Regions from separate parts of the Mesorhizobium sp. A623 genome, predicted to be linked through region 1. Evidence: predicted binding sites of a transcription regulator. Region 1 holds the regulator's gene; each other region holds the start of a gene.

Region 1 (7,977 bases):
TCCAAGCCCGCCGCCCGAATATGGGAGGCGCGGGGGCGTTTGCAACGTCGTTATCTGCCTCAAACGCGCCTGTAGGCTTCGGCAATGCCGAGAAAATCGGCGGCCTTCAGGCTGGCGCCGCCAACGAGCGCGCCATCGACATTGTGGACACCGAGCAATTCGGATGCGTTGGACGGTTTTACCGAGCCGCCATAAAGAATGCGCATCTTGCCGGCGCCCGATCCAAGCTTTTCCGCCAGCTTCGCCCGAATGTGGGCATGCGCCTCGGCCACGTCGGCAACGGTCGGGGTCAGGCCCGTCCCGATCGCCCAGACGGGCTCATAGGCGATGATGGTGTTGGCCGGCGTAGCGGTCGTCGGCACCGACCCGGCCACCTGGCGCGCCAGCACGTCGAGGGCTTGTCCCTGCTGGCGCTGCTCGTTCGTCTCGCCGATACAGATGATGGCGACCAGCCCGGCGCGCCATGCGGCGGCGGCCTTGGCGCAGACGGTCGCGTCATCCTCGCCGAACATGGCGCGGCGCTCCGAATGGCCGACGATGACATGGCTTGCGCCTGCGTCCTTCAGCATCTCGGCCGAAATGCATCCGGTGAAAGCTCCGTGCTCTTCCGTATGGCAATCTTCGCCGCCGGCCTTTACCGGGCTGCGCGACAGGATCTCGGCGGCGTGCGCCAGCAGGGTTGCCGGAACACACACGAGTGCTTCCACCTCGGCGTCAAGCCCGCCAAGGAAGCCGTTGCCGATCATTCTCAGCTCGTTCACCGATGCGCTGGTGCCATTCATCTTCCAGTTGCCGGCGACGAGCGGGCGGATTCCAGGGGTCATGGGACTTCGTTCTCCAGACTGCTTGCTTCCCCCTTGCCTATCAAAATCAGGTCACAAAGCAATCGACAGCTAGGCCTAAGGACGCTATTGCCCTTGTTTCAGACGTGGCGCACGCCAAAATGCGCCTCCGCAACAATCGGAAGTGACGATGCTTGGTACGCTAAGAGACGCTGCAGGTTCATGGGTCGCGAAGGGCCTGCTCTCGATATTGGTGCTCAGCTTTGCCGTATGGGGCATATCCGGCCGCATGGCCGGGGGGCTTGCCGGCCACGAATCGGTGATTACGGTCGGCGGCACGTCGGTTTCGGTCAACGAGTACCGGCTGGCCTATGACGGCCAGGTCAACGCCATGTCTCAGCAGTTCGGCCAGCGCATCAGCCGCGAACAGGCGACCGCGCTCGGCATCGACAGCCAGGTGCTGGGGCAGCTCGTCTCCGGCGCGCTGCTCGATGAAGAGGCGCGCAAGATCGGCCTCGGCCTTTCCAAGGACCGCCTGGCGGAATTGACGCGCGAAGACCCCGCCTTCAAGGGTCCGGGCGGACAGTTCGACCGCCGCACCTTCGACTACATGCTCAACCAGGCCGGCATGCGCCCGGAAGACTATCTGGTAAACCGCGCCAAGGTGGCGGTGCGCCAGCAGATCGTCCAGGCTGTGTCGGATGGGATGAAAGCGCCGGACACCTTCCTTCACGCCGTAGCGCTTTATCGCGGCGAGGACCGGACCGTGGACTATATCACGCTGCCGAAATCGCTGGTCGAACCGCTGGCCGCCCCCTCCGATAGCGCGCTCTCGTCCTATTTCGACGAAAACAAGAAGACCTATGCCGCGCCCGAATACCGGAAATTCTCCTATGTGAAGCTCGAGCCGGAAGACATCATGGATTTGAGCGGCGTGACCGACGCGCAGGTCCACGAAGATTACGAGAAGAACAAGGCGCGCTACACGACCCCGGAAATGCGTACGGTCGAGCAACTGGTGTTCAAGTCCACCGACGCCGCCAGTGCCGCGCTTGATTCGCTCAAGGCCGGGGGCACCTTCGACAAGCTCATCACGGCCGAGGGCAAGACGCCGGCCGACACGCTGCTCGGCACCTTGTCCAAGGACAAGATCGCCGACACGGCGGTGGCGGATGCGGCCTTTTCGCTGAACGTCAACGAGGTCAGCGCGGTCGTGCAGGGAAGTTTTGGACCGGTCCTGCTTCGCGTAACCGAGATCAAGCCCGAAATCGTCAAGTCGCAAGCCGACGTCTCCGACGAAATCCGCAAGGATCTGGCGCTGGCCGAGGCCAACCGAATCCTGCTCGACGCCCATGATTCCTATGAGGATTCCCGTGCCGCCGGCGACTCGATGGCGGAAGCCGCGTCGAAGCTGAAGCTGAAAGTCGCCACCGTCGATGCGATAGACCGCACCGGGCAGACGCCCGACGCAACCGTCGTCAAGGGATTGCCGGCATCGGCTGACCTGATCAAGGCGGTGTTCGATGCGGAAGTGGGCGCGGAAAACCAGGCACTGGCCACGGATGCGCAGGGCTATGTGTTCTATGAGGTGAACGAGATTACGCCGGCGCGCGACCGCACGCTGGACGAAGTTCGCGAGAAAGTCGTCGCCAACTGGACGCAGGCCGAAACGACCAGGTTGCTTGTCGAAAAGGCTCAGGACGTGGAAAAGCGCATGAAGACCGGCGAGACGCTGGACGCGATCGCCAGTGAGTTGAAGCTCGAAAAACAGACCAAGCGCGGCGTCAAGCGCGACACCGACGACGCCGATTTCGGCAAGGCGGGCGCGGCCGCCACTTTCGGCGTTGGCGAAGGCGGCATCGGCCTTATTCCAGCGCCGACCGGGGACGGCCAGATCGTGTTCAAGGTCGAGCAGGTAATCGAGCCGGCCGCCGCCGACGCCAGTTCCGTACCGGAGGATATGCAAAAGTCCTTCGCTTCCGGCATGTCGGACGATCTGCTGGACCAATTGGTCGCCCAGTTGCAGACGCAGTATCCCGTCCAGATCGACCAGACCGCAATCAGCCAAGCACTGGCAAGATGAACACGCTGAAAGCCCATATCGCCAAGGTTGGCGGCGGTAGCGCCCTCTCCTTCGAGGAAGCGCGCGAAGCCTTTGACATCATCATGTCGGGCGATGCCACGCCCGGCCAGATCGGCGGCTTCCTGATGGCGCTGCGCGTTCGCGGCGAAACGGTGGAAGAGATTTCCGGCGCGGTCGCCACCATGCGCGAAAAGATGTTGCGCGTGGAAGCGCCCGCCGATGCGATCGACATCGTCGGCACCGGTGGCGACGGTTCGCACAGCTTCAATATTTCGACCGGAGCCGCCTTCGTCATCGCCGGCAGCGGCGCGCCGGTCGCCAAGCACGGCAATCGCGGCAGTTCCTCCCTGACCGGCACAGCGGACGTGCTGACTTCGCTCGGCGTCAAGATCGACCTGCCGCCGGAAGCCATCAGCCGCTGCATAAAGCAGGCCGGCATCGGCTTCATGTTCGCGCCGGCGCATCACCCGGCCATGAAGCATGTCGGGCCGACCCGCGTCGAGCTTGGCACGCGCACCATCTTCAATCTTCTGGGGCCGCTCTCCAACCCGGCCGGCGTCAGCCGCCAGCTGGTCGGCGTGTTTTCTCCCGAATGGGTCATTCCCGTTGCCGAGACGCTGAAGACGCTGGGCGCGGAGCATGTCTGGGTCGTCCATGGCGACGGCTATGACGAGATCACCACGACCGGCGAAACGCAGGTGGCGGAACTCGTCGGCGGAGAAATCCGCAATTTCACGCTGACCCCGGAAGCCGTCGGCCTGAAACGCTGGAACAAGCAGGATCTGCGCGGGGGTGATTCCACTACTAACGCGCAGGCGCTGCGGGCCATGCTCGGCGGAGCGCCAGGCGCGTTCCGCGACACCGTGCTAATGAACGCGGGTGCCGGCCTTGTCATTGCCGGAAGGGCAACGACGCTTGCCGACGGCATGCAGACCGCCGCCCAGACGATCGACAGCGGCCGCGCGCTTGCCATGCTCGACGCGCTTGTGAAAGTATCGAACGAATAGAGCCATGGCCGATATCCTGCGCAAGATCGAAGCCTACAAGCGCGACGAGATCGCCGCCGCCAAGGCCCGCACGCCGCTGGCCGAGATTAAGGCGCGCGCCGCCGATGCTGACGCGCCGCGCGGCTTTCTGGCGGCACTGGAAGCCAAGCGGAGCGCCAAAAAATTCGGCCTGATTGCCGAGATCAAGAAGGCAAGCCCCTCAAAAGGTCTGATCCGGGCCGATTTCGACCCGCCGGTGCTGGCGAAAGCCTACGAGACGGGCGGCGCTGCCTGCCTTTCCGTGCTGACTGATGGGCCGTCCTTCCAGGGTGCGCCGGAATTTCTGACCGGTGCGCGGGCGGCAGTCGCCCTGCCCGCTTTGCGCAAGGACTTCCTGTTCGATCCCTATCAAGTTTATGAGGCGCGCGCCTGGGGCGCGGATGCCATCCTCATCATCATGGCCAGCGTCGATGACGCCATGGCGCGAGAACTGGAAGACACCGCCTTCGCGCTGGGCATGGACGCGCTGATCGAGGTGCATGACGAGGCCGAACTGGAACGCGCGCTAAAGCTCGAATCGCGGCTGATCGGCATCAACAACCGCAATCTGCGCACGTTCGAAACCAGCCTGGACGTGTCCGAGCGGCTGGCCTCGATGGTCCCAGTGGGCCGGCTTCTGGTCAGCGAGAGCGGTATTTTTTCGCACGAAGACTGCAAGCGGCTGGAAAAGAGCCATATCGGCACGTTCCTGATTGGCGAAAGCCTGATGCGGCAGGAAGATGTGGCGCAGGCGACACGGCTGCTGCTGACCGGGGCGGCCACCGCCGCGGAACATGTCTAGCCGCCTCACCCATCTCGGTGCGCAGGGCGAGGCGCATATGGTCGATGTCGGCGACAAGGCCGAGACTACCCGCACGGCGATTGCCGAGGGGTTCGTGACCATGCTGCCCGAAACGCTGGCGATGATCCTCGCCGGCAACGCCAAGAAGGGCGACGTGCTCGGCACCGCGCGCATTGCCGGCATCATGGCCGCCAAGAAGACGCACGAACTAATCCCGCTCTGCCATCCGCTGCTTTTGACCAAAGTGTCGGTCGACATCGAACCGGATCATGCTTTGCCCGGCCTTAAAATTACCGCGCTGGCCCGCGTCACCGCCAAGACCGGCGTCGAGATGGAGGCGCTGACCGCCGCTTCCGTCGCCTGCCTGACCATCTACGACATGGCCAAGGCGGTCGACCGCGCCATGGTGATTTCCGGCATCCGGCTGGTGGAAAAGATTGGCGGCAAATCCGGTCACTATCAAGCGGAAGCGTGAAATGGCGCTGATCCCGGTTTCCGAAGCGCTTGAACGCCTGTTGGCCGGCGCAGAGCCGCTGGCCGGCGAAAGTGTCCCCCTGCTCGAGGCGATGGACCGCGTGCTGGCCGAGCCGATCGTGGCGCTGCGCACCCAGCCGCCCTTCGACGCATCCGCCATGGACGGCTATGCGGTGCGTTTCGCCGATATCGCCACCCTGCCCGCACGGCTGTCGGTGATCGGCACGGCGCCGGCCGGTCGCAGCTTTGCCGGCAGCGTTAACGCGGGCCAGGCCGTGCGCATCTTCACTGGCGCGCCGCTACCCGAAGGCGCAGACACCATCGTCATCCAGGAAAACGTCCACGATCTGGGCAACGCGACCGTCGAGGTGCTGGAGCCGACGGACAAGGGCCGCAACATCCGCCGCGCCGGCCTCGATTTCGTTACCGGTGACGTTCTTCTGGAGGCCGGCCGCCTGCTCGATCCGGCGGCCCTTTCGCTCGCGGCCTCCGCCAATCATCCAAGCGTGAGCGTGGTGCGGAGGCCGCTGGTCGCCATCATCGCCACCGGCGACGAATTGCGCGCACCGGGCAGCGTGCTCGGCCCCGGCCAGATCATCTCGTCCAACGCCTACGGGGTCGCTGCAACCGCACATTCGGTCGGCGCGCGCGCGCTCGATCTCGGCATTGCGGCGGACCGCAGGGAGGCCATCGCCGCGCTGGTGCGGCAGGCCGTGGCAGCCGGTGCCGATGTCATCGTCACGCTGGGGGGGGCTTCCGTCGGCGACCACGATCTCGTCCACGACGTGCTTGCCGAGGAGGGCATGGTGCTGGACTTCTGGAAGGTGGCGATGCGCCCCGGCAAGCCGCTGATGTCGGGTCGGCTGGACAATGTCCGCTGCATCGGCCTGCCCGGCAACCCAGTCGCCAGCCTGGTGTGCTCTCAGCTTTTCCTCAAGCCGCTGCTTGCGCGCCTTGGCGGCCGCGCCTACCGCCCCGACCTGCGCGAGGCGCTTCTCGGCGCACCCATGCCGGCCAACGATCTGCGCCAGGACTATGTTCGCGCGGCGGTGCGCGACGATACAGGCGCGCTGGTGGCGACGCCGTTCGGTGTTCAGGATTCGTCGATGCTGCGAAGAATGACTGAAGCGGGCGGCCTGATCGTGCGCGAACCCTTTGCGCCTGCCGCGCAGGCCGGCGACGCCTGCCGCGTGCTGATGTTACGCTGAACAAATCGTCAACACATTCATTAAACTTTAAATGGTTGCGGAACACAACTGGAACAGATACTGTTTGTTCTGGTTTTGTTTTTCCGATTCCATATCGGACCGCCGGGGGCCGCCATGCTGACGCGCAAGCAACACGAACTGCTTCTCTTCATCAACGAAAGGCTGAAGGAGAGCGGCGTTCCGCCCTCCTTCGACGAGATGAAGGATGCGCTCGATCTTGCCTCGAAGTCGGGGATTCATCGCCTGATTACCGCACTGGAGGAACGCGGCTTCATCCGGCGGCTTCCCAACCGCGCACGTGCTCTCGAAGTCTTGCGCATGCCGGAATCGCTGACGCCCAGTTTCAACGGGGCGCGCAAATTTTCGCCCAGCGTCATTCAGGGCGGCCAGGGTCAGAATGGTTCGGGCCAGGGCAATTCGGGCGGGCAAGGCAAGAACTCTCGGCTGCAGAGCGCGGGCAATGACGACGATGTCGCCGCCAATGTCTCGATCCCGGTCATGGGACGCATCGCCGCCGGCGTGCCGATCGACGCCATCCAGCACAAGACGCATTCGATCTCGGTTCCGCCGGACATGATCATGGGCGGTGAGCACTACGCGCTGGAGGTGAAGGGCGATTCGATGATCGAGGCCGGCATCTTCGACGGCGATACGGTCATCATCCGCAATGCCAACACCGCCAATCCCGGCGAAATTATCGTCGCCCTCGTCGATGAGGAAGAAGCCACGTTGAAGCGGTTTCGCCGCAAGGGCGCGTCCATCGCGCTTGAAGCCGCCAATCCCGCCTACGAAACGCGCATCTTCGGACCTGACAGGGTCAAGGTGCAGGGCAAACTGGTCGGGTTGATCCGACGTTACTGAGTCGACGGCCTTCCTGAACTGGCATGGCAAATGCTACTCGGCCGTCGTGTTCAAAACGCTGACTTAATCCAGCAAGATCGCTCGACAGCCGCCGCGTTGGGCTCAATCGTCGCCCGCTGTGGTGACACCGGTCGTTTTGGTTCTTGTCCGAACCACCTTTTTATAAGGCGGCAAGCCGCGGGCCTCGCGTGAAAACTTCCGCTGCGTGTGCCAGGGCCGATAGTGTTCTTCGACGGCGAAACGGATTTCCGCCGGTACTGCTGCCGATTGCCGGTTGAAGAATATCTCGACGCTGCCGGAGCGAGCCAGTTGGCGCTTGGTGATCACCGTGACCAGCGGATCGCGGCATGGGTCGGAGGCGGTCGCGTCGTCGATGATGATCACGCTCGCGAAGGCGCAGGCGGGTCTGGCCGCCTTGGCGTCCTGCGCATGGGCAACCAGCGCGCCGGCCTCGTGACGGGCGACACACAGGCCTTGCGCGCACAGGAACGGCGTTCCCGGCGGTAGTTCCATGCTGTCGGCAAGGTCGAACTCGAGGGTTTTGGCCCCTGAGGTTTTAACCTTGACCATCTCCGGCTTAATGACGGTTTCGGCATTGAGCGCGCGGCGCCAATTGTCGATGGTGAACGCGTTGGGTCGAGGTCGGTTGACCGCCAGTTCGCTTCCGCCGATCGACACGGCGACAAGCCGAGCGTCCTCCGACACCAGCACGTCCGGCGTCTTCACCATGGGCACCGCCAGC
Region 2 (7,977 bases), on a different contig from region 1:
CAACGTCAATATCGGGCGGCTCGCGCCGCTCCTCGGACACGAACCGTTCGAACAGAAGATCATTGAGGTCGGGATCGATCGAGGTGACCCCGAGCACGAAGCAGACGGCGCTATTGGCGGCGGAACCCCTGCCCTGGCAAAGGATTCCTTGAGAGCGGGCAAAGCGGACGATGGAATTCACCGTCAGGAAGTACGGCGCATATTCAAGCTTCTCGATCAGCCCCAGTTCATGTTCGAGCGAAGCGCGTACCTTGTCCGGAAGGCCTTCGGGATAACGCTCCGCTGCACCTTCCCATGTCAGGTGTCCGAGCGCCTGTTGCGCCGTCAAACCCGGCATCGTCTTTTCTTCGGGGTATTGGTAGGCGAGTTCGTCCAGCGAGAAGCGGCAACGTTCCGCGATCTCGACGGTGCGGGCGAGCGCCTCGGGATAGCGGCCGAATAGGCGTGCCATTTCCTCGCCGGGCTTGAGATAGCGATCGGCATGGCGCTCGCGCCGGAAGCCGGCGTCGTCGATCGTGCAATTGTGTCGGATGCAGGTGACCACGTCCTGCATTAGACGTCGCGCCGGAGCGTGGAACAGGACGTCATTGGTGATGACGGTGGGCACACCCATCGAAGCCGCGAGGTTCGACAACTCATGCAATCGCAGTTGATCGTTTGGCCGCCGCCGGAGCGTCAGCGCCAAATAGGCGCGATCGCCGAAGGATTCGCGCAATCGCCTCAAGCGGAAACCGCACGTATCATCGGCTTCGTCGGGTACAAGGACCGCGATCAATCCTTCGCCATAGGCGACGACATCCTCCCATCCGAGAATGCATTTGCCCTTTCCGCCCCGCCCTTTGCCGAACGACAGCAATCGGCAAAGCCGCGCATAGGCGGGCCGGTCGGTGGGATAGACCAAAACCGATAGGCCGTCGGTGAGATCGAGACGGCAGCCGACGATCAGGCGCAGCCCGGTTTCCTTGGCCGCCTGGTGGGCACGGACAATCCCGGCGACACTGTTGCGGTCCACGACGGCCAGTGCCTCGATGCCAAGTGCGGCGGCCTGCGAAAACAATTCCTCACAACTGCTCGCGCCTCGCAGGAAGGAAAAGTGCGAGGTCACCTGCAGTTCCGCGTAGCGCACGACGCTGTTCATCCGAATATCCCGTGCAGGAACCATTTGTGCGAGCCCGTCGCTGCATCCTCCCCGTCACCGGCGCGGTAGATCCAGAAGCGCTCGCCGGAATCGTCCTCGACCTGGAAATAATCCCGGACAGCCGTCAGCTCGGCGTCGCGTTTCCACCATTCGCCGAAAATGCGTTCGGGACCGTCGGCGCGGCGGACACGACGGCGGATACCGCGCCATGTGAACGTGACGGGAGGATGATCGGGCAGAAGCGCCACGGTCTCGATCAATTCCGGAGTCTGCAGCAATCGTGTCGGCCGCGGCCAACGGCTCGGCCAGGTTTCGCCGCAATCCGGTGTGGTCGGGGCTATCCGTTGGACGGAACGTTCCGGAACGTCGCTGGCCATTGGTGCAAAGCGATAGAGCCGCTCTTCGCCGATGCGGTTGGAGAGCGTGTCGATCAAACCAGAGACATCAGCCTCGGGCGCTTCGAACAATAAAGAAATCGTCTGCTTGTGTTTCAGTGGTTCGGCTTCGGTAGCGGCCAGCCGCATGAGTTCGATGCCGAAGCCTGGATCTATCGTTTCGATCTTGTCGGAGAGAAGTCGTGCCAGCCGTTTCACGTCACGAACAGGCTGCGCCGTGCCGACACGGATCGCCTCGACACGGTTGTCGACGCGGTAGAGCAGGAGATCGAGACGCCGCGCACCGTGTCCCCTGACCTCGAGCAACGAACAAAGTTCAGCAACGAGCCTTGCCGTATATTTGGCAATGGTTTCGGCGGCCCCGATCGGCTCGCCGAATGCGCGGCGGACCTCGGCGATTTCGGGCGGCCGGATCGGTTCGATCGGTTCGCCGAGGCGGTTCATCGCCTGGTCAAGCCGACGGCCGAGCTCCGGCCCGAACCGCAGGGTCAGCGGCGCACGCGGTTTTTGGGAGAGGTCGGCAATACGGTCAAGGCCGAGCCGACGCAGACTGGCGACCATCTCGGTCGGCAAGCGCAACGCTGCGATCGGCAGTTCCTGGATCGCAGCGGCACTCTCCCCGATCGGCACGACCTGGACCGGCCGCGCGCCAAAGCGGGCAAGAGCATGCGCCGCACCCCAGCTATCGGCGATCGCGGCACGCGCTGTAATGCCGGACGCAGCGAACCGTCCCACCATGTCGGTGAGCATGGCGCTCTCGCCACCGTGAAGATGATCAGCGCCCATCGTGTCAATGACCAGACCAGCGGGTGGATCGGCGGCGACGATCGGAGCGTAGCGGCGGAGCACCCACAAAGCGAGCTTGTCCAGCGCCTCAGTATCGGCCGCGGGCTCGGCATCCATGATGGCCAGGTTCTGGACAAGTGCCTGCGCCTTGCTGGCGGGCATGCCGACGCGCAGGCCAAGCGCCAGTGCGGGCGCATTGGCGGCAAGCACGACACGACGTCTTCCGTCACGGCCTGTCAGGACAAGCGGCGTCTCAGGCGGAGGCGCGGCGTCGCCCAATTTCCTTCTGTTGCGGTCTGTCGACCACAGCGGAAGAAAGAGCGATACGACCCTTGGCATCGCAGGCCTCCACTTCGAAATCAGCGCTTTCACCGGCGCGGCATCGGATCAGTTCAAGTTGCCAGCGGGCGCGGCCAACGCCTGGGACAGGCAACGGGACGGAGGGAAGCACCGACACCCGCCACCTTGTGACCGAGGCGGTCGGCTGTCCGAAGTCCGTGGTATCGGCCTGCCGCCGCCATCGGCGTATGGCGATGCCGATCGCGCCTGAGCTTTCGGCGGCAAGCTGCAACCGGCGCGACGCGGTCATGGAAAGCTTTGCGACTTCGGCGACGACCGCTCCCAGCCCCCCGTGGCGAAGGCCTTCCTCGAAACAGGCAAGAACGGCGTTTTCGTCGCCGGCCTCGACATAGATCACCCGGCCGGGAGACAATCCGGCCTGGGCGACAGCCGGCGCGAACAGGTCCTGGCGGGTCACGCACCACAAGACCTTGCCGATTGTCCGCCCCGCAATCCCTGCGGCAAACAAGGCAGCCGCCGCGCCGTCGATCGCGCCATTGCCGCCGCCCGCCACCTCATGCAGGCTTGCCAACGCTAACCCTCCCCCAGGTAAAACCCGATCGATGGCCGCAACCCCGAAAGGTATGACCGCGCGATCTCGCACGTTTCCACCCTCAAGTCGCGCGATACGCTCTCGAAGCTCGGTAATGGCGGGACTGACAGTGTTGTCGGTCATACAGAAAAGCTTCCTGGTTGGCTTCCCAACGGGTTTTCGGGTTGATATGTTCCTTATTTGTTCCGCTGACGAGAACGAGTCAATCCGCCTCGGACGGCCAGCATGATGCGATCGGACAAGTCGACCGACAGCGCGAAAGCGAAGAATGTCGAATCGATCAGGAATCGCAGATGGATAGAGGGTTTCGTGGGCGCTGCTTATCTGGAAAAATTAAATACCGAGCAACGCCTGGCGGTCGAACATGGAACGGATCTGTTGCCGTCAACGATTGGCGGTCCGCTTCTGGTCATCGCGGGTGCCGGATCGGGAAAGACCAATACGCTGGCCCACCGTGTCGCCCACCTGATCGTCAGGGGCGCTGACCCTCGCCGTATCCTCCTGATGACGTTCTCACGCCGCGCCGCAAGCGAAATGGCAAGGCGTGTCGAACGGATTTGCGCCCAGGTGCTTGGAGCGAATGCCGGGGTCATGACTGATGCGCTGGCCTGGGCCGGGACATTCCATGGCATCGGCGCGCGATTGCTGCGCGACTATGCCGAGCAGATCGGCCTCGACCCGGATTTTACCATCCACGACCGGGAAGACAGCGCCGACCTGATGAACCTCGCCCGGCACGAACTTGGATTCTCGAAGATGGAAAGCCGATTTCCGACCAAGGGAACCTGCCTGTCCATTTATTCCCGCACGGTAAATTCGGAGAAGCGGCTCGACGAGGTGTTACGGACCTTCTTCCCTTGGGTCTCGGGATGGAGTTCGCAACTGCGCGAATTGTTTGCCGCCTATGTCGAAGCCAAGCAGGTCCAGAACGTTCTCGACTACGACGATCTGCTTCTCTATTGGGCACAAGCCGTCGGTGATCCGCTGCTCGCCGACGACATTGGCAGCCGCTGGGATCATGTTCTCGTCGATGAATATCAGGACACCAACCGCCTGCAATCATCGATCCTGATGGCGTTGAAGCCGGGCGGCAGAGGATTAACGGTCGTCGGCGACGACGCTCAATCGATCTATTCCTTCCGCGCCGCGACGGTGCGCAACATCCTCGACTTCCCCGGCGAGTTCAGTCCGACGGCCGAGATCATTACGCTTGACCGGAACTACCGATCGAGCAAGCCGATCCTTGCCGCCGCAAATGGCGTGATCGACCTGTCGCGCGAGCGTTTCACCAAGAACCTCTGGACGGAACGGGAATCCGCTGATCGTCCGCGGCTGGTGACGGTCAGGGACGAGGCCGACCAGGCGCGCTATATCGTCGAACAGGTCCTGGAGAACCGGGAGAGCGGAACGGCGCTAAAGCAGCAGGCAGTCCTATTCCGCACCTCAAGCCACAGCGGACCGCTTGAAGTGGAACTGACGCGCCGCAATATTCCCTTTGTCAAATTCGGCGGCCTGAAATTCCTCGATAGCGCCCACGTAAAGGACATGCTGGCAGTGCTGCGGTTTGCGCAAAACCCGCGTGACCGAGTGGCGGGTTTCCGGTTGATGCAACTTTTGCCTGGTGTTGGACCGCAAACGGCAAGCCGTGTGCTCGACGCGATGGCAGCCGATCCGGAGCCGATCACAACCCTTTCCGAAATACCCTCGCCGCCCCGATGCGGCGAGGATTGGACCGCATTTGTCGAAGTATTGCAGCATTTGCGCAACGGACTGGCCGAATGGCCCGCCGAAATCGAGCAGGCACGTCTCTGGTACGAGCCGCATCTCGACCGCATCCACGAGGATGCCGAGATCCGCAAGGCGGACCTGTTGCAGCTTGAGCAGATCGCGGCCGGCTATCCATCCCGCGAGCGCTTCCTCACGGAACTGACCCTCGATCCGCCGGATGCCACCAGCGACCAGTCCGGCGTTCCGCATCTCGATGAGGATTACCTCATCCTCTCCACGATCCATTCAGCCAAGGGTCAGGAATGGAAATCGGTCTTCGTCCTCAATACCATCGACGGCTGCATTCCCTCCGACCTTGGCGTCGGAACGACCGACGACATCGAGGAGGAGCGTCGGTTGCTCTATGTGGCGATGACGCGCGCCAAGGACAGCCTGCACCTCGTTACGCCGCAGCGGTTCTTCACCCATGGGCAGAACGCCTATGGCGATCGGCATGTTTATGCGTCGCGCACTCGTTTCATTCCCAAGGCGCTCCTCTCGCTGTTTGAATCCTGCAGTTGGCCGTTAATTGTGCACAGCGATGGCACAAGGCCGGACGCTCGCCAGATCCGCGTGGACGTCGGTGCCCGAATGCGCGGCATGTGGCGCTAGAGGCCGTTAAGACATGCACCTTCCTGCGCAAGGAGACCGATGGCCAGTGGCGGCTTGCGCGTGACGCAAACCTCCTCACCGCACGAAATTGAGGCGCATTTGTCGCCGATATGGCGGCTATTGGGTGGGAAGCGGACTGTCTTCTTCCCATTGGGTTTCGCGGGATACCCGCCATTCGGTATTGCAGAAGTCGGTCGCAGATCGTCGATTTCTGCGGCTGATATTTGCGACAGAAAATCCCTGGAAAATCAGCACTTCCGGTACTGTCGTGGAACTTAGGAATTACGCGACGGTATGATGCCGAACCGTTGTCTAAGCATAGGCTAGGCACCAGCCGGGAGCGCGAACCCAACATCGCTCGGCCGGCACCTCATCAGTACGATACAGCCGGGTCACCCGCTTGTGCTCCCCGCTCTCGAATGCCGCCGCGAGCGCTTTTTCCGATTCCTCATCGCGCATTCCTTCACAGGGGAAGATGGCCACCGGCGAAATCCATTGCGCGTGAAATTCCTCACCCCTACGCGTCACGAGGAACACCGCCCCGCGAAGGTGCATGTTGCTCCAATTGCTGCTGGTAAATCCAAGATCGGTCGTAAGCGGCAGGATCAGCCTTCCGCCGTTATTGAGCCGGTCCAGCCAGATATTCGCGGGCCGGGTCGCGCCGGCGTTCACATAGATCACATCGGCTGAATCAAACGCTACGGAGCTGCCATCTCCATGGACCACGGAAACGATCGGATAGGCAGCGAGATTTGCTTTCGCCCGCGCAGCAAGCTCCTGCTCGAACTCAATCGCCGTCACCCTGCCGGATGCGGCAACGAGGTTCGCCATGATCGCAGAATAGTAGCCGGCACCAGCGCCAACATGCACGATATGCTCGCCTGCTCGCAGGGCGGCCTGCGAAAGCAGGAAGGCATGAAGTGAAGGTTGTCCGTTGTTGATGTGGCGCTCAGGGACGATACCAACAACGTCATCCGTATAGAGGTAGACCGGGTCGGCGGTCGGGGTCGGAACATAGGCTCTTCGCATTCGGAAGATCGGCCACGGACCGGGACCAAGGAAATCTTCTCGCGGTACTTCGGCAAAGGCTGCTTCAACACGTTCATCGACAACTCTCACAGCCGCCGTGATCTGCTTCGCATAAGCTCGCCGCACGATCTTCAATTCGTCAGGTGTCATCAGCAGAACCAACTCCATAGATTCCTGTCGCGAAAGTCCCGAAACATGCGACAGATATGATCCAAGTCAATGTCGACCTGCAAGGTCCGCTCTAGGGGTCCTCGCCTCCTGCCATGAACGGCCGAGATGGGGTCGGCTGCAGAACGGCAGCTATCCGCACAGCGGCAGCCAAGCGCTGACGGTCCGGTTTCGGCCCCGTTCCCGCCTACGAAGCGCAGGGGTCGGCAGGCACCGCCGAGCGAACGAAGTGCGGTACATTCTGAGCCCGCGCAACTTTACTGCGCGCCGTGCGCCCGATTCGGACTCCCGTGAGGCGTCGCATCCCCTGCCTGCTATGTTATCAAGGTGGCCACCCCTGCCTAAAACTCTGGTCAACGAAATGATCCGGATAGCCGCGTGCCAGTGCGGAGAAATCGGGGTCGCTCGCCGTTAGCACATTTAGCACAGCGTCGGCATCCAGCGCGCTTGTTGTATATAAATCGAAGGCAGGCCAATCAGACTCGCAGCCGTGCGCCACTACAAATGCGGCAATCACAGCCTTGGCTGCGGAATAGGCGCTAGTCGTGACGCCCAGCGGAACGGCAACCTCAATAGCGCGAGGTCGGCCGATGCCTTTCACAAGTTCGATAAGTTCACCATCTTCCAGCCAAAAATACACGCCTTCCCCGCCCCAATGAGCCAGCAATAATTCTACGCCATGGTGGTCGGCAGGAAAGGGGTGTGATGTCATCCAGAATTTGCCCGAGCGCGCCTCGTTCTGGTGATGGAAGGGGCTAGCTCCATGTAACGCATCGGCAACCTTGGCTGAAATGACGCCTGCGGCCACTTGAGCGTCGAGCCTTTTGCGGATGGCCGCTAAATCCGAAGTATGGATACCATCGGATTGGAGAAGCTTAGCTTCATCGTCCGTAAGGCGCGTGTAGTGCCACGCGCGAATGGTGCGTTGCTCCATCATAGGCATAATGATGTGCTCAAGAATGTATTGCCGCTCAGCGGCATAGGGATTTTCTTTAAGCGGAACCCACCGCTTAGCCGCCTGCTGTTCGCGGTAATCTTTCTTGCTAGTATATTCATAGTCGCAGAGCGCCTCGCGCTTTGCATCCAACTCAGTCATTAGCGCATCGTCAAATGTCTTGATGTTCCAAACATCAATTAGCGTTGAAGTCATAGACCGCTGTGCCCCATTCGTTCCGTACCCTACCCTACCG
Region 3 (7,977 bases), on a different contig from region 1:
TCCGTGTCGATGTTGATGATCGGCAACGGAGCGGCGACGCCGGTGAGCTTGGTGAATTTATCCATGGCTTTGCCCGTCTTTTCGGTTATGGCGGATTGCTGGTGCCCGGTTTACACAAGGTCGCGGCCAAATAAAAGGCGGCAAGATCGCCTGAACGAGCCTGCCGCCTTTTCCGCCGATCAGTTCACGCCCTCGCCAGCGCCATCACGCCGGTTTCCGTGCCGGTCAGCCGGCGCGAGCGGCCATCAGTGCCGACCACCATCTGCACGCGCCGCCGCTCGGCGGAAAACAGCTGCGAGGTCGCCGCGTTGACCGGCGGATCGAAGGCGATGGTGACGCGCCACAGGTCCGGCTTGATCGTCTCTTCCAGGCCGATGACGCGGCCCTGCGCATCGCGGCCGTTGAAGGTGCCGGCAACCGCCTCGCCGACGCCAAACGGCGCGCCGTTGGCGGTTGGCGCCAGGGACACAGGCTTGGTGTCCTCGACCGGTTGCGCGGCAAGCGTGTTCCAGTCGCGGACGCCGTTCTGGCGGGCCACCAGTTCCAGCGCCTTGGCGTGGCTGATGGCGATGCCGTCTTCGGCAAGCGCCGTCCGCAACCTTTTGGCACTGGCCTTGTAGGCGTTGGGGCCGGGGGTTTTATCCTTGAAAGTCGTGTGACCGATGGTCATGGCTTCGCTCCTTGCGATTTGACGAACGGCTTTTATCGAACGGGTGCCCGCATTGCCGTTTCGGCCGTCGCATCGACAGGAAACGAACTTTTCAAGGGAAGCTTCACCAGATCTTGCGACCGCGGGTGGCAGGGGCTTCCCGCCCTTGACGAGGGCTCAGATAGGGGTGGGCACAGGCAAGGTCAATAGGCAAGCTTCCCGCGAAATCCTCACCCCATCGCTTGTGCTCCGGCACAGGCTTCCGGGATGACGGAACTGGGGGAGCGCTCCGTCCAACACCCCTCGAAAATAAACATATCCACACCCTCCCCGCCTTCCCGCATAATCCCTCGCAGTTTCTCCCATGGGAACACCGGTCGCGACGGTGAACGTGTGGGGAGAAACCGGCGCCTCCGGCGGCAGGAAACGTGCCTGCCACCCGGGGAGGTTTCGTCCAGAGGGTCACCCGCGGGTACTATGGCCCGTGCGTGCTGGAGCGAGCACACAAACCGAAAGGCGCAAATGCCGGACGGTGTAGCGGATCGGACGGAAACGGAAAACGCCGGCGTGACGCGAGGTTCGCGCCATGTATCAAATTATCGAAGGCACGGCCTCGCGTCGCCCTTCCCACCGATTGCTCAATGGCCAGACGCGAAAAGCGGGCGTGGCAAGGGAGGGGCTCGCCGGGATGAAATCAAATCACGTTCAATTCGCGAAAAGCGCGGCCCGCAGCGATGCGCGCATAGCCGAAGGCGGAGCAGTCGACGGTTCGGTAGCCGCCATGGACGATGAATTCGGCCAGCGCCTTGCCCACCGCCGGCGCCTGTTGCAGGCCGTGGCCGGAAAAGCCGTTGGCGAAGATGAAGTTTTCCACCTCCGGGTGCGGGCCGATCACCGCGTTCTGGTCGAGCGCATTATAGTCATAATGGCCGGCCCAGGCGCGCGTCATCTTGATCGCCTCGAAGGCGGGAATGCGGGTGGCCAGCACCGGCCAGATCGTCTCTTCGAACAGGCCCCATTCGGGCTCGAAATCGGCTGGATCGGCGGCGGCTTCGTTTTCCCCGTGCTCGGCGCCGCCGGTCAGATAAACCGATCCTTCCGGGCGGACATAGACGCCGCTCGGATCGACCAGCAGCGGCATGTCGGCATATTTCTCGCGCGCTTCAAATACGAATACGGTGCGCTTGCGCGGCTCGACCGGCAGCGCCAGCTCGGCCATTCCAGCTACTTTGCCGGCGTTGGGGCCGGCGGCGTTGACGACGATGCCGGCATCGAGCCTTTCGCCATTGTCGAGCGTTACCCCGGTAACGCGGTCACCGTCGCGGGAAATGCCGGTGACGGAGGCCGCGATGAAATCGACATTTTTCTGGCGCAGCGCCTTGCGGAACACCCCCAGCATGGCATGCGCGTCGAACCAGCCCTCGCCCGAGCGGCCATAGGCCCCTGCGGAAATGTCTTCGGTGGAAAGCCACGGGAACCGGCTGGCCAGCGTGGCGGCGTCCTCCAGCACGATGTCGGTCCCCTCGGCCAACTGCACGGCGTGGTTGGCCTTGAGGATCGGCAGGCCATCATCGCTGGCCAGGATCAGGTAGCCGCCCTCGCGAAAGCCGATGTCGGCTTCGGGGCCGAATTCGTCCTTCAGCCCGCGGAACAGGCCGAGCGTGAACTGCGACAGGCGGATGTTTTCCGGGATCGAGAATTGCTGGCGGATCGAGGCCATGGAGAGCGTCGTGGCCGAATGGGTAAACTGCGGATCGCGCTCGACCAGCGCGATGGTGCCGGCAAAGCCTTCCTTGCGCAAATAATAGGCAAGCGACGAGCCGACGATCGCCCCGCCGATGATCACGATATCGTAGTGCGCCATGCAGAAATTCCCGGAACCGTTGCATGCTTTCCAATAGCACGCGTGCAGGAAACAGCTTTCGCCACGTTGTCGCAAGTCCTTGCAAGGGCCAGCTTTGCCGGGCAAGAAGACCAGATGAAAGAACCGTCCTACCGCCCGCGCCGCTCGGTGCTCTATGTGCCTGCCGCCAATGACAAGGCGCTGGCCAAGATTGGCTCGCTTGCCTGCGATGTCGTCGTCGTCGATCTGGAGGATTCGGTCGCGCCCGGCGAAAAAGGCGCGGCGCGCGAAAAGCTGAAAGGCATTCTCGCCAAGCAGCGGCGTTGCGAGATGGTGGTGCGCATCAACGCACTGTCCAGCGAATGGGGCATGGACGATCTCCTGGTGGCGGCTAGCTGCGAGCCGGACGGCATTTTGCTGCCGAAGGTCGACACGGCCCGCGATGTGCTGGAAGCCGGTGATGCGCTGGACGATGCCTTTGCGCCGGACGAGGTGAAACTGTGGGCGATGATCGAAACGCCGAAGGCGATGCTCAATATCGGCGCGATCGCCGAACTTGGCCGCGACCCGGCCTCGCGGCTTGATTGTTTCGTGGCCGGAACGAACGATCTGGCCAAGGAAACCGGCGTTTTAGCGACACCCGACCGGCGCTATCTGGTGCCATGGCTGATGCAGATGGTGCTGGCGGCGCGGGCCGGCGGGATCGACCTTCTGGACGGCGTCTTCAACGATTTCCGCGATGTGGACGGCTTTGCCCGCGAATGTGGGGAGGCGGCAAGCATGGGCTTCGATGGCAAGACGCTGATCCATCCGTCGCAGGTCGAGCCGGCCAACGCGGCGTTTTCACCTTCGCAGCAAGCCATTGCCGAAGCACGGGCCATCCACGACGCTTTCGCGCTGGCCGGGAACACGCAAAAAGGCGTGATCGGATTGAACGGGAAAATGGTCGAGCGCCTGCATCTGGCGCAGGCTGAAAAACTGCTGGCAAAGGCGACCGCCATCGGGGCATGATCGCCACACCTCTCATCGCAGGGATAGACCAATGCGCCTCTATCGTTTTCTCACCGCCATCGACGACGCCTCCTTCTGCCACAAGGTGACGGCGGCGTTGAACAAGGGCTGGCACCTCTACGGTTCGCCGACCTACGCCTATGATAAAAAGGAAAAGATCATGCGCTGCGGCCAGGCCGTGGTGAAGGACGTCGACGGCCAGGAATACGAGGCCGGCAAGACCAAGCTCAGCGATTGGTAGGGTTGGGCGACGGGTCGTTTAAACGGCGGCGTTGGGCGGCATGCCGGGGAAAAAATTACGCGGCCTCTTCCTCGAGCTTTTCCATGTCGTCGTCCGACAGGCCGAAATGGTGGCCGATCTCGTGGATGAGCACATGGGTGACGATGTCGCCCAGCGTCTCCTCGTTTTCGGACCAGTAGTCCAGCATTGCCCGGCGGTAGAGCGTGACACGGTTCGGGCCTTCGCCGGTCTGCGGGTTCCAGCGTTCGGCGATGCCGCGCCCCTCGAACAGGCCAAGCAGGTCGAAGGGTGTTTCCAGCGACAGATCGTCCATGATCTCGTCGGTCGGGAATTCGGCGACTTGGATGATGATCTCGCCGGTCAGCTTGCGGAACTCCTCAGGCAGATGCGCATAGACCTCCATGGCCAGGAACTCCATCTCCTCCAGCGAGGGCGAAAGCTCGTCGTGCCAGGTGCGGGTCTTGTAGATGCGGGCCATGCGGTTTCCTTTGTCGCCCGCATATAGGCTTTTGCGCCGGAATCGGCAAATGACGGCGGCTTGATGAACCCGCCCTCAGGCAAGAGGAATAAATTCTTTTGCGACTCCGATTGACTCTCAGAGTAGCCTCTGGAATCTATAAGAACATAACAGGAACAATTTTGCTGGAAGCTGAACCGTCATGGCGAAGGATGCCGCGGCGCGGGAAACTGTTTTTGCCCTGCGTCGCCAGATCGCGAAGATCGAAGGATCGTTGCCGGAGCCCTTGCGGGCGCCCGCCGATGCGGATGACGCGGCGGTCCGGCGCTACGGCGTTGGAGCCGGCAATGCGGCCTTGCCTACCGGCGTCGAGCGGCTCGACGCCGCCCTAGGCGGTGGCCTGCCGAGAGCGGCGCTGATCGAGATTCACGGCACGGAAACGCGCGACGCGGGCGCTGTCGCCGGCTTCATGCTGGCCCTGGTCAGCCTTATCCTCAAGCGGCAGGCAGATCTTGGAGCGCCGGTCCTGTGGATCGGCACGACCGGAATGTTTGGCGAAACCGGCTTTCCCCATGCCAGGGGGCTTCAGGCCATGTTCGGCATCGAGCCCGAAACCCTGCTCTTTTGCGAGGCGAAAAAACTCACTGACGCCTTGTGGATCGCCGAGGAGGCGGCGCGGCTGGCCGCCCCTGCCGCCGTGGTGCTGGAGGTTCACGGCAATCCGCAACGGCTCGACCTGACCGCGACGCGGCGGCTGCATGCAAGGGCGCAACAGACCGGCCGGCCGCTGTTCCTGCTGCGGCATGCGGCCGAGGCCGAGCCGACGGCGGCCCCCATGCGCCTCCTGGTGGCGCCGGCCGCGTCGGCGCTGCGCGAAACGATCGGCGCTCCGCTCGCGGGCTCTATCGGCCGGCCCGCCTTCACCGTCGCCATCGGCAAGAGCCGCACCGCCTTGCCCGGACAATTCATACTGGAGTGGAACCCCGATGAACGCATTTTCGAGGAACGAAGAGACGAGGAAAAGCGGTCAGCGGATTCTCAGCCTGTGGTTTCCCTATCTCGCCACGGAACGGATCCTGCGGCAGCGCCTGGGACGGTGCTGGCGATCAGACAAGACACCGGAGGGCCAGCCGACGAATGGGAGGCCGGCCAGCCGGCCGTTGGTGGTCCGCCATCTCGACCGCAACGCCCAGCGCATCGCCGCGCTCGACAGGCAGGCTGAAGCGCTCGGCCTGAAGCGCGGCATGGGCGTTGCCGATGCGCGCGCCATGCATCCGGCAATCGACATCGTCGAGGCCGATCCGCCGGCCGACCGCCGCCTGCTCGAGGGGCTGGCCGACTGGTGCGACCGCTACACGCCGCTGGTGGCGATGGACGGGGCGGACGGGCTGTTCCTCGACATTACCGGCTGCGCGCATCTTTTCGGCGGCGAGAAGGCGATGCTGGAGGGCATGCTGGCGCGGTTTCTTCAACAGGGCTTTGATGCCCGCGCTGGCATCGCCTCGACAGTCGGCGCGGCGTGGGCGGCTTCGCGCTTTTCCAGCCGCCGCATCGTTGCCGCCGGCGAAGAGGAAAATCTGCTTGCCCCGCTGCCGCTTGTCGCGCTGCGCATCGAGCCCGGCGTGCGCGAAAGCCTGGAAAGCGTCGGCCTGCGCCGGGTAGGAAGCGTCATGGAAACGCCGCGTGGGCCGCTTGCCCGCCGGTTCGGTGCGGCATTGCTTTGTCGCCTCGATCAGGCGCTTGGCCGGTTGGACGAGGCGGTGTCGCCGCGCCTGCCGGCAGCGCCGCTTTCGGTCGAGCGGCATCTGGCTGAGCCGGTGACGCAGGTCGAAGACATCGAGCACCTGACCAAAAGCCTGGCGCAGGCGCTGAAATCGGACCTCGAACGCCGCGGCGAAGGTGCCCGCTCGCTCGGGCTCATGCTGTTTCGCGTCGACGGTGCGGTCAGCCGCATTGCTGTCGGCACCTCGCGGCCCTTGCGCGACCCGGTGCTGATCCAGAAACTGTTCCATGAACGGCTTGCCGCCGCCGGTCAGGATTTCGACGCCGGCTACGGCTTCGATCTGGTCCGCCTCTCGGTCCTTTCCACCGCTGCCTTTTCCATGCAGCAGGCCGATCTGGCCGGGCAGGCAACCGACGAGAGCGCCAGCCTGGAACTTTTCGTCGACCGTGTCCGCGCGCGGCTGGGCGACAGTGCGGTGTTGAAGCCGATATGCGTGGAAAGCCACCTGCCGGAACGCGCCATTGCCTTGGTGCCATTTGCGCAAGCGCTGGGAAAGAAGCCGAAAAACCTCGCACCGCCGGACGTCCAATACGAACGGCCCATCCGCCTCTTCCGCTCGCCCGAGCCGGTCGATGTGCCGGCGACCGAACTGCCGGAAGGGCCGCCTTTGCATTTCCGCTGGCGGCGCGCCTCGTACCGGGTCACGCGGGCCGAAGGACCGGAACGCATCGCGCCGGAATGGTGGCGAGAGCGCATCACTACATTTGAAGTGAAGGAAGGCGAGGATCCCGAGGAGGTCAAAAAACAAGCCATCATAATGGAAACCGCACGTCAGACGCGCGACTATTTCCGTATCGAAGACGCCGAGGGCCGCCGCTACTGGCTTTTTCGCCAGGGCCTTTACGGGGCTGCAAAAACGCCGCCGCGCTGGTTCATGCACGGCATCTTCGCATGACCGCGAGGCCGCCACGCACCATGCCAGCCGAGCCGCGTTACATCGAGTTCGGCGTGCAGTCGAATTTTTCCTTTCTGCGCGGCGCTTCGCGGCCGGAGGAACTGGTCGTGGCTGCCTGCCGGCTCGGTCATGCCGGCATGGGGCTTGCCGACCGCAACAGCGTGGCCGGCGTGGTGCGCGCCTGGAGCCAGTCGAAGCAGGCCAAACTGACGCCGGACGCCGAGCCGATGACGCTCCCCTATCATCCGGGCTGTCGCCTGGTTTTCCGCGACGGCACGCCGGACATCCTCGCCTACCCGCAGGACCGCAAGGGCTGGGGGAACCTGTGCCGGATGCTGACGCAGGCCAATCTGCGCGACGAGACGGAGAAAGGTGCGACCCTGCTTGACCGCGCCGATTTGTTCGAATGGGGAGACCTTCTATCGCTGGCGATGCTGCCGGACTTGTCGCCCCGCGCAAAAAGCCAGATGGAAATCCTGCGTTCGCTCAAGGATCGGTTCGGCAAGGCCCTGCGGCTTGCCGTGGCGCCCGCCTATCGCGGCGACGACCGTTTTCGGATCGAGCAGGCGGCGGCGATGGCCGAGGCGCTCGGCCTGCCCTTGATGGCGACCAACGACGTTCTCTATCACGCGGCCGAGCGCCGGCGGCTCCAGGACGTGCTGACGGCAATCCGCCTCAACGTGCCCGTGGCCGAGGCCGGACTGGAACTCGCCGCCAATGCCGAGCGCCACCTGAAGCCGCCGGCCGAGATGGCGCGGCTTTTCCGCCGCCATCCACAGGCGCTGATCGAGACGCAGCGCTTCGCAGCGGAGCTTTCCTTTTCCCTAGGTGATCTTCAGTACAACTATCCAGACGAGGCGACCCGCGATGGCGCGACCCCGCAACAGGAACTGGCACGACTGGCGCTGGAGGGTGCCGCGGAGCGATATCCCGACGGGGTGCCGGCATCGGTATCGCAACATATCCTGGAAGAACTCTCGCTCATCGAACGGATGGGCTATGCGCGCTATTTCCTGACGGTCCACGACATCGTCCGGTTTGCGCGCAGCCGGGGCATTCTGTGCCAGGGTCGAGGCTCTGCCGCCAATTCCGTTGTCT
Region 4 (7,977 bases), on a different contig from region 1:
GCGGTTTCATAGCGGCTAAAGCGGCCCTCGCAACTAATACATAGCCACGGAAATTTCAGCCCATCCTGCACGCGCCTGTTAATATTCTCGGTATCCCGAATGTGCCCAGTTCCAGACCGCTTGCGTAACCAGCGATATACGAAGGCCGGGAGAACATGACTTTCTTGCAGTTCTGCAACGCGCCCGCAGAACGCGCAAATGCTGGGTTTATTGCCGCTCCTTTTGTGCGACCCACTCACTCCGCCGCTTCTCTCTTGCTGCCCGGCCTTCTCTCCAAAAGCTCCTTGAGGAAGTGGCCGGTGTAGCTGCGTTTTTCGCGAACGATGTCTTCCGGCGTGCCGGACGCCACCAGTTCGCCGCCGCCGTCGCCGCCTTCGGGGCCGAGATCGAGCACCCAGTCGGCGGTTTTGATCACCTCGAGATTATGCTCGATGACGACGACCGTGTTGCCCTGGTCGACCAGTTCGTGCAGCACCTCCAGGAGCTTGGCGACATCGTGGAAATGCAGGCCGGTGGTCGGCTCGTCGAGGATGTAGAGCGTCTTGCCGGTCGCCTTGCGCGACAGTTCCTTGGCCAGTTTGATGCGCTGCGCCTCGCCGCCCGACAGCGTCGTCGCCTGCTGGCCGACCTTGATGTAGCCGAGACCGACCTGCTTCAACGTTTCCAGTTTGTCGCGCACGCCGGGAACGGCGGCGAAGAAATCGACGCCTTCCTCGACCGTCATGTCGAGAACGTCGGCGATGGACTTGCCTTTGAACAACACGTCCAGCGTTTCGCGGTTGTAGCGCTTGCCGTGGCAGACGTCGCAGGTGACGTAGACGTCGGGCAGGAAGTGCATCTCGATCTTGATGACGCCGTCGCCCTGGCACGCCTCGCAGCGGCCGCCCTTGACGTTGAACGAGAAGCGGCCGGGCTGATAGCCGCGCGCCTTGGCTTCCGGCAGGCCGGCGAACCAGTCGCGGATCGGCGTGAACGCGCCGGTATAGGTGGCCGGGTTGGAGCGCGGGGTGCGGCCGATGGGCGATTGGTCGATATCGATGACCTTGTCGAGGAATTCGAGACCCTCGATGCGGTCATGCTCGGCCGGGTGTTCGCGCGAGCCCATGATGCGGCGCGAGGCCGCCTTGAACAGGGTTTCGATCAGAAAGGTGGATTTGCCGCCGCCGGAAACGCCAGTGATGGCGGTGAAGGTTCCGACCGGGATTTCGGCCGTGACATTTTTCAAATTGTTGCCACGCGCGCCGACCACCTTGATGCGCCGGTTCTTTTTCGCCTCGCGCCGTATGCCAGGTGTCGCCACCTCCAGTTCGCCCGACAGATATTTGCCGGTGATCGAATTGGGATTGGCCATGACCTGCTGCGGCGTGCCTTCGGCGATGATGCGGCCGCCATGGATGCCGGCGGCGGGGCCGATATCGACGACATAGTCGGCGTGCAGGATCGCGTCCTCGTCATGCTCGACGACGATCACCGTATTGCCGATATCGCGCAGATGTTTCAGCGTATCGAGCAGGCGGGCATTGTCGCGCTGGTGCAGGCCGATGGACGGTTCATCCAGCACGTAGAGCACTCCGGTCAGGCCGGAGCCGATCTGCGAGGCAAGCCGGATGCGCTGGCTCTCGCCACCGGAAAGCGTGCCGGAGTTCCGGGCAAGGGTCAGATAGTCGAGGCCGACATCGTTCAAAAAGCGCAGCCGTTCGCGGATTTCCTTGAGCACGCGCACCGCGATTTCGTTCTGCTTGTCGTTGAGCGCGGCAGGCAGGTCGGCAAACCACTGGTTGGCATTGCGGATCGACTGTTCCGTCACCTCGCCGATGTGCTTTCCGCCGATCTTCACGGCCAAAGCCTCGGGCTTCAGGCGATAACCCTTGCATGCGGGGCAGGGCGTCGCCGCCATGAAGCGCTCGATCTCCTCGCGCATCCAGGCGGATTCGGTTTCTTTCCAACGCCGTTCGAGGTTGGGGATCACACCCTCGAACGTCTTGGTCGTCTTGTAGGAACGCAGGCCGTCATCATACTGGAACGGAATCTCGACCGCGCCGGTGCCATGCAGGACGGCGTGCTTGGCCTCGTCGTCGAGGTCCTTGAATTTGTCGGCCAGTTTGAAGCCATAGACCTTGCCGAGCGCCTCCAGCGTCTGCGCGTAATAGGGCGAAGTCGATTTCGCCCATGGACTGACGGCGCCGGCGCGCAGCGAGACATTGTCGTCGGGCACTATCAGGTTCGCATCGACGGCGCGCTGGCTACCCAGACCGTCGCAGGTCGGGCAGGCACCGAATGGGTTGTTGAAGGAGAACAGCCGCGGCTCGATCTCCGGGATGGTGAACCCGGATACCGGGCAGGCGAATTTTTCGGAAAACAGAATGCGCTCATGCGTCTCGTTCTTCGATTTGTTGACCGAATCCTCGCCGGTCTGGCTGGCATCGAGCGGCTTGTCGGCAAATTCCGCGACACACAGTCCCTCTGCCAATTTCAGCGCCGTTTCGATGGAATCGGCCAGCCGCGTCGCGAGATCGCCACGCACGACGATGCGGTCGACCACCACGTCGAGATCGTGCTTGTATTTCTTGTCCAGCGCCGGCACGTCGGCGATTTCATAGAAGACGCCGTCGACCTTGACGCGCTGAAAGCCCTTCTTCTGAAGCTCCAGCAACTCCTTGCGATACTCGCCTTTGCGGCCGCGCACGATGGGCGCGAGGATGAACAGCCGCGTGCCTTCCTCCACCGCGAGTACGCGATCGACCATCTGCGAAACCGTCTGGCTCTCGATCGGCAGGCCGGTGGCCGGCGAATAGGGGACGCCGACGCGCGCGAACAGCAGGCGCATGTAGTCGTAGATTTCGGTGACGGTGCCGACCGTCGAGCGCGGGTTTTTCGAGGTGGTCTTCTGCTCGATGGAGATGGCGGGCGACAGGCCGTCGATCTGGTCGACATCCGGCTTCTGCATCATCTCCAGAAACTGGCGCGCATAGGCAGACAGGCTCTCGACATAGCGCCGCTGGCCTTCCGCATAGATCGTATCGAAAGCGAGCGACGATTTGCCGGACCCCGACACGCCGGTCATGACAATCAGAGAGTCACGCGGCAGGTCGATGTCGATGTTCTTCAGATTGTGTTCGCGCGCCCCGCGAATGGACAGATATTTATGGTCGGCCATCGCCGGTCGCCGCCTCAGGTCTGGAATTCATGGATCGGCGGGCTGCCGCCATCCCCTCATGTAGGTATATTCGCCGCCGCGTCGAGAGGCGCAGAACTTGCCACCCGCGTTTAAGCGTCTTTCGGGCCGGCGGGCAAGCATAAAGAACAAAGACTGAACAGGTTCCTGACAAATCTGGCAGGAGCCCGCCTTTCAGTTCCGCTTGCGATCACTTTTTCCATTTCGGGCATTCAAGGGTTGACGCTAACGGGAGAGGAGAGCACGATCTGGGCGTCAAGGAAGCATGTTGCCGTTGCGTGGCCTGGGAAGAAGGGCCCTCTGCGAGGCGCCGCAGATTGGCGGATGTGTGCTTCTAGCGACTGTGTTGAACGGACAGAAGGAGCGAGGCATGACTCCACCGGATAGTCCCAACAGGCTCCGCTGATGCCGGAGCCGCGGCAAATATTGCTGACAGGCTGACGTTCCTTGGCCTTCGTGCAATTTGCCGAACCCCCGAAAATCAGAGACTGCAGTCGGATCGACGGCTGACGCCGCGAAGCATCCGAATTACAAAGCCGGTAAAACCCTCCCGGCGAAAGTGGCTAGACGTCACAAAGGCCCCGGCCGTTCTGTGAAAGCAGCGGCGGGGCCGATTTGCATGGGGCTGCCGTGCGTGGACGCTGTCGGCTTAAGACGGCGTGTTGCGCCGGTCGGTTGCAAGCGCCTTAATGACGCGGGGACGATAGCGAACCGGCCCCGATATCCACAGTAATGCTGCCGCCTATTCGAACGTCCATATCGCCGATCTTGAACTGGTTGGGCGAGGCGTTGCGGTCTTGACCATCCGGTTCGGCAGGAAGGGGTCTGACGATGCTGTAGTCGCCACCAACGCCGGGAAGCGCGCTTTTTGCCGGGGTTTGGGGCGCGCCTCCGGCAAACGCCAGAGGGGCGGCGACGGCAGCGCAGGCCAAGGTGGCCAGATATAAGGAGAAGCGGTTCTGGAACATCTGGCGATCATACAGGGCCAGCGCGGAAACGGCTAGGCGGGACGCATTCCGATCCCAAGCTTGACATGAAAGGCGCGTCGATATAGAACATATAGAGAACAAAAACCTTGTGGGAAAAGAAGTGTCAGGGGCGGCGCAGTTATCCGCCAGCCTGTAAGGTGCGGTGAAGTTGGTTTCGGATGAGCGCGGAGAAGGTTTATGGCGGGTAGCGTCAACAAGGTCATTTTAGTGGGAAATCTGGGCGCGGACCCGGAGATTCGCCGGCTGAATTCCGGCGACGCGGTCGTCAATCTGCGCATCGCGACGTCGGAAAGCTGGCGCGACAAGAATTCCGGTGAGCGCAAGGAAAAGACCGAGTGGCACCAGGTCGTCATTTTCAACGACAATCTGGCCAAGGTCGCCGAGCAGTATCTGAAGAAGGGCATGAAAGTGTACCTTGAGGGCGCCCTGCAGACGCGCAAGTGGGAAAAGGACGGCGTGGAGCGATACTCGACGGAAGTGGTGCTGCAGAAATTCCGTGGTGAGCTGCAGATGCTCGATTCGCGAGGTCAGGGCGGCGAAGGTGGTCAGGTCGGTGGCTATTCGGGTGGCGACAGCAGCCGCGGCTCCGATTTCGGCCAGTCAGGTCCGAGCGACAATTCCAATCGTGGCGGCGGCAGGAGCGGCGGTGGCGGCTCGCGGGATCTGGACGACGAAATTCCGTTTTGAGAGGTGGTCACGCGCCGTTGTAAACTGGGATGATTTTTCTTCTAAAAGGCACGGAAACGGTGCCTTCAGGCTGCTGACAAACCGTTGGCGAACCCATGCCCGTCGGCCTTGTGCCGAGGATTTGCTTTCGTGAAGTTGTAGAGCCTTTTCCGTGCCCTTACGGGAGTGTCGGCAGATCCTCGGCGCAAGGCCGAGGATGACGCCAGGTGAACAGATGCCTTTGTCAATGAACTGAAGGCACTGGAAACAGTACCTTTTTCGTTGCGCGCTTACTGCTGAGCGGAAGCATCAAACTCGATCCACGAAAAGCCGTTCCTTGAAGAATGGCGCTACAGCGCGTCGCATCTGAATGGATTTATGCGGTGCGCTTCAAGCACTTGTTTCGATGCATGTCGTTGCCCTGAAACCGGTTCCCACTTTCGGGCGACATGCATTCGCGGGAAGACCGGTCGTTGAAGACCGGTCTTCCCCGAAATGCTGGCGGCAGTCGAAAAAACTAAGCCCGCACCCGCTCGCTTTTGGGATCATACATCGGCTTGAGCGAGGCTTCGGCCTCAAAACGCTCGCCGGCGATTTCGATCTCGTAGCTGGAGCCGAGAATATCGGCTTCGCTTTCGCCCTTGCAGGGCACATAGGCCATGCCGATCGCACCGCCGAGATGGTGGCCGTAATTGCCGGACGTGACACTGCCGACGATCTTTCCGTCGCGCAGCAGCGCCTCGTTGTGGAACAGCAGCGGTTCCGGGTCGGTCAGGCGGAACTGCACCATGCGCCGGTCTAGGCCGGCTTCCTTCTTGCGCAGCACGGCGTCGCGGCCGATGAAGTCGCCCTTGCCGGTTTTTACGGCAAAGCCGAGGCCGGCTTCCAGCACGTGGTCCTCGTCGGTGATATCGTGTCCGAAATGGCGGAACGCCTTTTCGATACGGCAGGAATCCAGCGTATGCAGGCCGCAGAGCTTCAGGTCGAAGGCGCGCCCGGCTTCCTCCAGCGCCTCGAAGACGTGGGCTGTCTGGTCGGTCGATACATAGAGTTCCCAGCCGAGTTCACCGACATAAGTGACGCGGTGGGCGCGGGCCAGTCCCATGCCGATCTCGATATTCTGGAATGTGCCGAAAGGGTTGTTCTCGTTGGAAAAATCGTTCGGGCTGACCTTCTGGATCAGCTCGCGCGAGCGCGGCCCCATCAGGCACAGCACGGATTCGGACGCCGTCACCTCGGTGATGACGACGAATTCGTCACGCACATGCTTGCGCAACCAGGCAAGGTCGCGCTGCAGCGTCGCGCCGGGCACGACGGCGAAGAAGGCGGTTGGCGACAGGCGGGAAATGGTCAGGTCGCTTTCGATGCCGGCCCGCGCATTCAGCATCTGGGTGTAGACGATCTTTCCGGGTGCGACATCGAGATCGTTGGCGCAAAGGCGCTGCAGGAAGGCGAGCGCGTCGCGCCCCTCGATCCTGATCTTGCCGAAGGAGGTCATGTCGAACAGGCCGACATTATTGCGCACGGCCAGATGTTCCTCGCGCTGGTTGTCGAACCAGTTCTGCCGTTTCCACGAATAGCGGTATTCGCGTTCCTGACCTTCCTTTGCGAACCAGTTGGCGCGCTCCCAGCCTGCGGTTTCGCCGAAGACCGCGCCGCGCGCCTTCAGGTGTTCATGCAGGGGTGAGCGGCGTACGCCGCGCGCGGTGGCCGGCTGGCGGTAGGGGAAATGGTCGGCGTAGAGCAGGCCGAGCGTTTCTTTCGAGCGCTGGAAAAGATAGGAGCGGTTCGCCTGGAATGGCTGCACACGCCGTATGTCCACGTCCCACAGGTCGAAGGGCGGCTCGCCGTCTTGCATCCATTGCGCCAACGCCATGCCCGAACCGCCGGAGGACTGGATGCCGATGGAATTGAACCCGCACGCCACCCAGAAATTGCCGAGTTGCGGCGCTTCACCCAGATAATAGCGGTCGTCCGGCGTAAAGCTTTCGGGACCGTTGAAGAAGGTATGGATGCCGGCATCGGCCAGCAGCGGCATGCGCTTCACCGCCTTTTCGAGGATCGGCTCGAAATGGTTAAAGTCTTCCGGCAACTGGTCGAAGCAGAAATCCTCTGAAATGCCCTGCATGCCCCACGGCTTGGCGACAGGCTCGAACGCGCCGAGCAGGATTTTGCCGGCATCTTCCTTGTAGTAGGCGCATTCGTCGGGCACGCGCAGCACGGGCAGCCGGCCAAGGTTGGGAATGGCCTCGGTGACGATGTAAAAATGCTCGCAGGCATGCAGCGGCACCGGTACGCCGACAGACGCGCCGAGGTCGCGCGCCCACATGCCGGCGCAGTTGACGATGTGCTCGCACTCGATCGTGTGCATCTCGCCGTTCATGACGACGGTTACGCCGCTGACCTTGCCCTTCTGCTGGTGGATTTTAGTGACCTTGGCCTGCTCGAATATCTTTGCGCCGCGCTGGCGCGCGCCCTTGGCCAATGCCAGCGTGATGTTGGCGGGGTCGCCCTGGCCGTCCTTGGGGATGAAGACCGCGCCTTGCACGTCGGAGACTTCGAGGTGCGGGTAGCGGCTCTTCACTTCTGCCGGCGATATTTCCTCGATATCGACGCCGTAAGCCCGCGCCATCGACGCGCCGCGATAGAGTTCTTCCTTGCGGTCCTGCGTCAGCGCGACGGAGATCGAGCCGCATTGGCGCATGCCGGTGGCGACGCCGGTTTCCTCTTCCAGCTTGGCGTAGAGTTCGGCGGTGTATTTCGCCAGCCGCGTCATGTTGGCCGTTGCGCGCAACTGGCCGATCAGGCCGGCTGCATGCCATGTCGTGCCGCTGGTCAGTTGCTTTCGTTCCAGCAGGACGATGTCTGTCCACCCGAGTTTCGCAAGGTGATAGGCGACGGAGCAGCCGGATACGCCGCCGCCGATGATGACGACGCGTGCCTTGGTGGGAAGTTCAGCCATTTTTGTCCCTGAAATCGTGTTTGTTTAGCTTAAAAAACTCATGCGGCCTTACGGCGATAGGCCGAGGCGAAGCGGCGCAGCCGTGCCGCCGCCTCCTTCAATACGGCTTCGGGCTGGCACAGGCTGATGCGGATATGGCCAGCGGCGGCGGCGCCGAAGCTGGAGCCCGGCATCACGCCGACCTG

The links. Region 1 encodes LexA, which represses DNA repair genes until DNA is damaged. Its sites were predicted from a motif close to TGTTCNNNNTGTGTTCNG; they were not measured.
Region 2: ACX3P1_RS03960 (ImuA family protein) is a predicted target of LexA. The motif match lies at 3,382-3,399, and genes of this name have one in related genera.
Region 3: ACX3P1_RS24700 (ImuA family protein) is a predicted target of LexA. The motif match lies at 4,363-4,380, and genes of this name have one in related genera.
Region 4: uvrA (excinuclease ABC subunit UvrA) is a predicted target of LexA. The motif match lies at 3,300-3,317, and genes of this name have one in related genera.

What each region holds. Positions count from the first base shown of each region.
Region 1 is NZ_JBTMXB010000004.1:126,058-134,034, reverse strand. It holds gene tpiA (triose-phosphate isomerase) at 60-824, opposite strand; gene ACX3P1_RS06260 (SurA N-terminal domain-containing protein) at 973-2,865, shown strand; gene trpD (anthranilate phosphoribosyltransferase) at 2,862-3,872, shown strand; gene trpC (indole-3-glycerol phosphate synthase TrpC) at 3,877-4,692, shown strand; gene moaC (cyclic pyranopterin monophosphate synthase MoaC) at 4,685-5,167, shown strand; gene ACX3P1_RS06240 (molybdopterin molybdotransferase MoeA) at 5,169-6,374, shown strand; gene lexA (transcriptional repressor LexA) at 6,489-7,235, shown strand; gene ACX3P1_RS06230 (ComEC/Rec2 family competence protein) at 7,338-7,977, opposite strand, start outside.
Region 2 is NZ_JBTMXB010000002.1:346,056-354,032, reverse strand. It holds partial or broken gene ACX3P1_RS03970 (error-prone DNA polymerase) at 1-1,138, opposite strand, end outside; gene ACX3P1_RS03965 (Y-family DNA polymerase) at 1,135-2,658, opposite strand; gene ACX3P1_RS03960 (ImuA family protein) at 2,573-3,334, opposite strand; gene ACX3P1_RS03955 (ATP-dependent helicase) at 3,521-5,590, shown strand; gene ACX3P1_RS03950 (protein-L-isoaspartate O-methyltransferase family protein) at 5,903-6,769, opposite strand; gene ACX3P1_RS03945 (hypothetical protein) at 7,110-7,937, opposite strand.
Region 3 is NZ_JBTMXB010000043.1:5,836-13,812, reverse strand. It holds gene leuD (3-isopropylmalate dehydratase small subunit) at 1-65, opposite strand, end outside; gene ACX3P1_RS24725 (glyoxalase superfamily protein) at 185-670, opposite strand; gene ACX3P1_RS24720 (NAD(P)/FAD-dependent oxidoreductase) at 1,344-2,513, opposite strand; gene ACX3P1_RS24715 (HpcH/HpaI aldolase/citrate lyase family protein) at 2,628-3,503, shown strand; gene ACX3P1_RS24710 (DUF1737 domain-containing protein) at 3,535-3,744, shown strand; gene ACX3P1_RS24705 (metallopeptidase family protein) at 3,800-4,222, opposite strand; gene ACX3P1_RS24700 (ImuA family protein) at 4,404-5,423, shown strand; gene ACX3P1_RS24695 (Y-family DNA polymerase) at 5,365-6,879, shown strand; gene ACX3P1_RS24690 (error-prone DNA polymerase) at 6,900-7,977, shown strand, end outside.
Region 4 is NZ_JBTMXB010000003.1:227,032-235,008, reverse strand. It holds gene uvrA (excinuclease ABC subunit UvrA) at 236-3,157, opposite strand; gene ACX3P1_RS05040 (hypothetical protein) at 3,862-4,143, opposite strand; gene ssb (single-stranded DNA-binding protein) at 4,342-4,851, shown strand; gene ACX3P1_RS05030 (GcvT family protein) at 5,348-7,792, opposite strand; gene ACX3P1_RS05025 (pyridoxal phosphate-dependent aminotransferase) at 7,831-7,977, opposite strand, start outside.